3 regions of the Egbenema bharatensis FJBBOT/2019 genome follow, and region 2 is predicted to be linked to each of the others. Evidence: riboswitches for the same ligand, from Rfam matches in the RefSeq annotation. Region 2 holds a riboswitch; each other region holds the start of a gene.
What was found. Region 2 has a riboswitch for cyclic di-AMP ahead of ACM1PF_RS02345 (NfeD family protein). Riboswitches for the same ligand answer to the same signal wherever they lie in the genome.
Positions count from the first base shown of each region.

Region 1: linked by a shared signal. The riboswitch ahead of ACM1PF_RS20580 (universal stress protein) and the one ahead of ACM1PF_RS02345 (NfeD family protein) in region 2 are both predicted to bind cyclic di-AMP.
Region 3: linked by a shared signal. The riboswitch ahead of ntrB (nitrate ABC transporter permease) and the one ahead of ACM1PF_RS02345 (NfeD family protein) in region 2 are both predicted to bind cyclic di-AMP.

Region 1 is NZ_CP182236.1:4,458,837-4,461,102, forward strand. Features, by position in the region: gene ACM1PF_RS20575 (GAF domain-containing protein) at 1-1,042, shown strand, start outside; cyclic di-AMP (ydaO/yuaA leader) riboswitch at 1,131-1,326, shown strand; gene ACM1PF_RS20580 (universal stress protein) at 1,424-2,029, shown strand; gene ACM1PF_RS20585 (cation:proton antiporter) at 2,020-2,266, shown strand, end outside.
Region 2 is NZ_CP182236.1:533,225-535,490, reverse strand. Features, by position in the region: gene ACM1PF_RS02350 (hypothetical protein) at 248-973, shown strand; gene ACM1PF_RS02345 (NfeD family protein) at 1,002-1,256, opposite strand; cyclic di-AMP (ydaO/yuaA leader) riboswitch at 1,528-1,758, opposite strand; gene egtB (ergothioneine biosynthesis protein EgtB) at 2,255-2,266, shown strand, end outside.
Region 3 is NZ_CP182236.1:2,505,956-2,508,221, reverse strand. Features, by position in the region: partial or broken gene ACM1PF_RS11645 (CmpA/NrtA family ABC transporter substrate-binding protein) at 1-73, opposite strand, end outside; gene ntrB (nitrate ABC transporter permease) at 201-1,052, opposite strand; cyclic di-AMP (ydaO/yuaA leader) riboswitch at 1,190-1,367, opposite strand; gene ACM1PF_RS11635 (AAA family ATPase) at 1,794-2,266, shown strand, end outside.

The DNA of each region.
Region 1 (2,266 bases), 3.6 Mb from region 2:
GGCAGTGTCGCTGTTGGAAATGCAGCTTGCTGATCCAGAGGATCCGAAAGGGCGACAGTGGATTGATATTATTGACAGCAGTGCGCGGCGAGGGGCCAGTTTAGTCAAGCAGGTGTTGTCGTTTGCGCGGGGTGTGGAAGGGGAGCGATCGCTGCTGGAGGTCAAGCATTTGATCTGGGAAATCAAGCAAATTGCTGAAGAAACCTTTCCCAAATCGATTACCCTATCCACCAACATTCCCCGCGATCTCTGGATCGTTTGCGGTGATGCCACTCAACTACACCAGATTTTAATGAACCTTTGCCTCAATGCTCGGGATGCGATGTCCAATGGAGGAATGATCAAGATTTCGGCTGAAAATGTCGAACTCACTGAAGAATTTGCCCAATTCCATCTAGAAGCTCACGCAGGCTCCTATGTCAAGATTACGGTTTCTGATACTGGAGAAGGCATTACGCCAGATGTAATCGATCGCATTTTTGATCCATTTTTCACCACAAAGGAAATGGGAAAAGGAACGGGATTAGGATTATCGACTGTTATGACGATCATCAAAAGCCACAACGGATTTATTACTGTATCGAGCCAGATTCATAAAGGCACAGAGTTTCAGGTTTACTTACCTGCCATTCACCAAACCGAAGTTCAGGTGACTGAAGCGCAAAATATATTAATAGGACATGGTGAGTTAATCCTGTTGGTTGATGATGAAACGTTTATCCGTGAAGTCACAAAGGATTTATTGGAAACCTACGGCTATGAGGTTTTGACCGCTCAAGATGGGATTGAAGCAGTCACTTTGTTTGCCCGACATAAGGCGGATGTTCGTCTCGTTTTAATCGACATGATGATGCCGTCAATGGATGGAAAAGCAACGATTCAAACCCTGCGTACCATGAATCCCCAAATTCAAATTGTTGCAATGAGTGGCTTGAGTACGAGTGGGGTCAATGAGCCAAAAACTGAAGTGAACGCTTCCTTATCTAAACCATTCACCACTCAGGAATTGCTCTCAACCTTGCAGCAGGTACTCCAGATTTGAATTGGCGGTTATTTTATCTAATGGCTTAAAAAACTCCATCTTCGGAAGGATCGTCCTGCCTCAGGGTAATGCTATAATTTCCAGAAATTAAGCAAGTCAGCCTAATTCGATCGCAATGGTGTTCATTACAGACACAGCGTTGTGGTTGGAGCGGAGGAACCTTTTTCTGGGGCTTATCTTGGAAAGGCGAGGGGGGTGAAATTGCACCTGCCATCGTGATTCAAGAGGGACATCTCTCAGTCCTAGCCCGTCAGCTAACTTCGTCGGCATTGGGAGGAGACTGGGTTTCAAGCATTTTCACAATGGGTTGAACCACCGGTGTCCTTGGCGGGTATCGCTACGGCTTGCTGACTGTACCTGCTAGACTCTGGAGATCGTTCAATGACATCGTTTCATGGAATTTTGGCGGCTTTAGGCCGTGATAATTTTGCAGACGCAATATTCGATCGCTCTCTGACCCTGGCCCAGCAGTACCACAGCCGTTTGATCTTGACCCACTGTACCAGACTCAAAATCGCGGAACACATGGGCACCTTTATTGATGCGGGGTTTGGTTTAGTCAGTCCTGGAAAACTGCAACAGCTAGACGAAGAGCATCGAGATCAGGTCGATGCAGACTATCAGTGGCTTTGTGATTATGCTGCGATCGCCCACGCCCTCGGCGTTCCTGCAAAAGCGGTTCACCAAGTTGGAGATGTGGGGGTGCAGATTTGTCGTCTGGCAAACCACTCCCATGCAGATTTGATCGTCATGGGGCGCAGTCTCAAGCCTGGTTTGAAGCGACGGTTCTTTGGCAGTACACCCGATTATGTGATGCGCCATGCATCTTGCCCCGTGCTGGTTGTACAGAATGAGTTCCACACTCAACCCCTGCCGCCAGGGGCTGTCAAGCCATCCACGGAGGGAGCCCATCAGTCCCCTCTTCATTTAGTGGACTGGAAACCCACCCATCTTCCCACCACCATAAGGAGTCATACATGGAATTAATCCTGGGGCTAACCCTTCCGGTTGAAGATCCAATTTTGATCTTTGGAATTTGTATGGTCGTGATTTTGGCAACTCCGCTAATCTTTGAGCGGTTTCGGCTTCCAGGGATCATTGGGCCGATCATCGCAGGGGTGATCTTAGGCTCTAGTGTCCTGAACGTGCTGGAGCGAGGTCAGGCGATCGAGCTATTGGGAAATGTCGGGTTGCTCTACATCATGTTTTTGTCGGGGCTGGAGA
Region 2 (2,266 bases):
GGGATTTCTGGGAAAAATGGAATCAGGGATCACTGTATGATTACTTCTCAGCCAGGTGCCTCACCAAAAACTGAATCAAGTTCTTGAAAGTCAGCACCGCTGTAGGGTGGTTAAGAGCCTCCCAAAATTGCAAATTAAATAATTCTTAAATACAGGTCTGCCGAAACGTCAGTCCGTTTTCATCTCACCCACTTCTTCCTACTCGTGTTTTCTCACCCTCGTGATCGTACCTGCTTCTACCAAATCTATGGCCCTGGGGCTGAAACCCTCCACTCTAGAATTGTTAAAACGCTTTAATCGGGCGTTTCCCCAGTTCTATGAGCAGTTTGTTAGCAGCGAAATTCAGCTCCAGAATTTACGGCTAGCCTATCAACTTTACAAAACGCGACAAGCGGTCATTGAACTTAATCCAGAGGGGAGTAAGAGTGCCCTGCATTTTGCCTATCGGAATCAGTCCTTCCTTCTGAGCGATATTTTTGGTGTTTTGGCTGCCTATGGGCTGACGATCCATAGTTTGAGTTTGTATGGGCAGATTTACCCACCGATGCTAGTCTTCATCAAACTGGTCGTGTCCCGGGCAGGGAAAGCCCTTACAGACAAAACCTCAGAGAATGTCTGTCGTGCGATTCGGGAAGCCCTGGCAGGACGATTTGAGGTAGAAGAAATGCTGGCAGTTGAATTCAACCTGGATACCGGACTGGAGCAGGTGGAAACAGAATTTTATGTTGATCCAGTTTTCCACCTACCGGCCCTCTTGATTGAGGCAGATAATCAGCCTGGGCTGTTTTACAAGGTGATGTATGCAATTTGGCAAGAAGACTTGCTGGTGGTGAATGCGAATCTCCTGGTTTGGCGAGGGCGAACTCGCCTCATCCTCTATTTGCTGGGGCCAAACGAAAGCTTGATTCCAGAGTATTTAGGGCAAAAGATTGCTGAAGGAATGCGGCAACGTTTGCTGGGACAAGGCTTTTAGTGGTTGTTCACTGGTTCACCCAGACCTGCTAATTCAAATCAGGAGAATGGGTTGCCATCACGAGCGGCAGCGGCTCGACCAGCAGAGTAATGTTTTGCCGGCCAACGACTCGAACTGCCTCGCCAGGCAAAATAGTGATGTTCTGTTCACATCGGGCTGACCACCATGAACCCTGGAAGCGTACCCGCCCGTTTTTGCTGGGCTGAATCATGGCATCGACGATCGCCTTGCCCGCAAACAGCTTCACATCAAGCGTGGCGGCGTTAGATGGTCTACTGTGCATGCGGTTACGAGTAACGGATGAATTGGCAGTACCCTCAAGTTTGGTAGATGCAGACGAGCTGAAAAGCCGGTTCAACGTGGATTTAACCATGAGAACTTAACTCCTTTTAGTTAAAGTCCCACCCACTTCAGGGGGCTGAGGGAGATGGGATGTAAACAAACAAGGGTGAAATTGCTTCGCTTGCTCCGAGGAGGAAGGAAGCTTTGAAGGATCACCCAAGTTAACCTGAGGACACTGAAGGAGATCTAGCTGTAATAAAAATGCTGCCTCTTCAGTCTCCTCTCACTGCCGACGGAGTTAGCTGACGGGCTAGGGCTGAGAGGTGCCCCTCGGTCAAAAGCATAGAGGTGGGAGGTAAAAGCTGCGAGAAAACGTAATACTTTTCCAGGCTTCGCCCTGTATTAAGCTCTACCTTTTATCCGATTCGCCCCATAGAGTTTGGTTCCTCCGCTCCGTTTCATTAATGTCGCTAATGAAGTACGGGATTAGGCTGACTAGTAGATATGTGCTTATAACGCTAACACTGCTTTCAAAAATTCGTCAACTTAAGCTGCAATGATTCTCTCCTAAGGGGGACAAGTTTAGCATTATAAACAATTCATCGGACGATAAACCATTTCAAGAACAGATCGCTATTTTTTGATCCTATTTTTCGAGCACTGACTGATGATCAATCATTATTCCACCTCTCCTGGCAAGGTTCACCTCCTCCAGATGGGCGATCGTGGGTATTAATCGTGGGTACTGACCAAAGTATTAATCGTGGGTACTGACTAAAGTATCAATCTTCCATTGCCTCGCTTCACGATATGTGTATGAAGCTACAAATTCCCCCCTATGACAGTTCTCTGCTGAATCGATCGCTGCTGTAGTGGTACTGCATGGCTCTTTTGCCTTTTTACCTGCAATTAACCATAAGAGCCTATACGAATGGCGAGATCTGCGGTAGCATCCACGCGAGGATAGTACTCAGACTGTAAACCTCTATACAACTAACCATGAATCGTTCT
Region 3 (2,266 bases), 2.0 Mb from region 2:
AAGCTGCAATTGCCGTTGTGGCCGCCAGTCCACCTAAACCATAGAGAAACGATCGTCGCTTTAAAGAACTCATGTTCAACTCTCCCAAATGCTTCTACTGTTCGCGGCATGGGTAAACAGCCCGGCATGACGACGAATGCCGATTCGCCTGAATCATGCTGCTGCTCCAAAACCCCAAAATGTTGTTCGATCGCTGGTTCTCAGGTCGTTGTGGGGGGGCGATGGGTAATCCACACCTGGAGCCGTCCCAGCAAATAGTCCAACACCAGTCCGGTTAAACCAATGACTAAAATGGCCAGGAACACTGAGTTCAGGTTAAGGCGGTTCCATTCATCCCAGACAAAGAAACCAATGCCAATTCCACCCGTCAACATTTCGACTGCCACAATCACCAACCAGGCAATTCCCAGGCTAATCCGCAATCCAGTAAAAACATAGGGCAGGCTGGCAGGCCAGATGATTTTCACCATTTGTCGCCACTTGGGCATTTCCAGCACCTGAGCCACATCCAGGTAGTCCTTTGGCACACTGGCAACCCCAACTGCCGTATTAATCATCGTCGGCCAGAGGGAGGTAATGAAAATCACAAAGATGGCGGATGGATTGGCCAGGTTAAAGGTTGCTAAAGCCACAGGCAACCAGGCAACGGGGGATACTGGTCTAAAGATTTGAATCAGGGGGTTGATGGCCAGCATGGCCCGTCTGGATGTACCAATCCAAAACCCGACGGGAATGGCGACGATCGACCCCAACACAAAGCCCAGAAACACTCGTCGCAAGCTGGCTAATAAGAGCCAACCGATCCCCAGATCGCCAGGGCCGCGACGGTAGAAAGGATTAAGAATATAATCCATATTTGCCATCAACGCATCCCACGGAGTTGGCAACAATGTAGTGAAGAAAGTTGCTACAATCCACCAGAGCAAGAGGACTCCAGCAAAACCGATGAACGGAAACAGAATAAAATCTTGAACAATTACCGGGCGAATGGATCTTCTCCAGGTTGCTTGAGCAGCCAGGACGATCACCTGAATATTAAATTGCAGCAGCATTGAATCCTCCTGAGAGTGCGAGGTTCTAGACACGGACGCAGTACAATCCCCGTGAAAACCCACGGATTGCAAAAAAAGCGTCCCTCGTACAGACTGAGGACACTGAAGGGATCAGGCAATTGTAAAATGCTGATACTTCAGTCTCCCCTCAATGCCGACGGAGTTAGCTGACGGGCTAGGACTGAGAGGTGTCCTCCATTCAAAAAGCTAAGTGTTTCGCACTTTTGGCTCTTTCAACGGTTCGCCCCAAAAGGTGGTTCCTCCGCTCCCGGTTTATCTCAGCGATAAGACCGCAGGATTAGGCTGACCTACTTAATTTAGGTTCTCCTAAAGCTAGCATTCTCAAATTCGATTCGTCAATCTTTCTTTAGAGAGAGGCAAGATAAATGCTTTAGAGAGAGGCAAGATATATGGACTGGGCGGGCAAGATGCTCACTTCCCAAAAATGATGCCTGCACAAACATGGTTCTGATCAGCAATTGTTGTCGTTGATGCAATGCTCGTTATGTCGGGTTCTCCCACCTTTGAGCGTTGCACGATCGCCAATAGCCTCTACAATTTGGGTTAACCAGGCATTTTTCAGAACCGACTGCCACGACAGGAGGCAACTGTGGATTTTAGACAAATCGTAAATTTCAGAATGGTCAAGCAGGAAGCCAGTTTGCTGCATAAATCGCTCAAGCCAATTCTGGAATTAGACGATCGCATAGCAGATTTGCTTCTGGTGGATCTCACCGGGTCATGCAGATTTGCGGCAAAGCTAGCGGTGAGATTACGTCTGCGGAATTGCTGGCTTATTTAATGACCTATGCCTTAATTAAAGACGACAAAGACAAGCTAAATATCGCTTTAAACAGTTGGGAGTTTTCTGATGCAGAACGAATCAAAGCCGAAAAACTCACGGTGGAAATCCTGCTCGATTTAACTAAAGGGCAGCCCGATCCACCCCAGCTTGTTATTCCTTCTTTGCTAAACAAGCTGGATGAGGAAAAAGGCACAAAGTATCTAGAGCAAACCGTCCACGCTATCTACAAATTTGCGCAGGTAGTGGTCAAAGCCGATGGGGATGTGTCTATGCAAGAAATGGAAGCCCTATCGCAAGTCTGGCAACTGTTGCACCAATACCGGGCGATCGATAACTACAAAAGTGGATTGCAAACCGCAGCTTCCAACGTTAGAACTGTTTCTCCGCCCTCTCCCCAACCTGCTGCTCC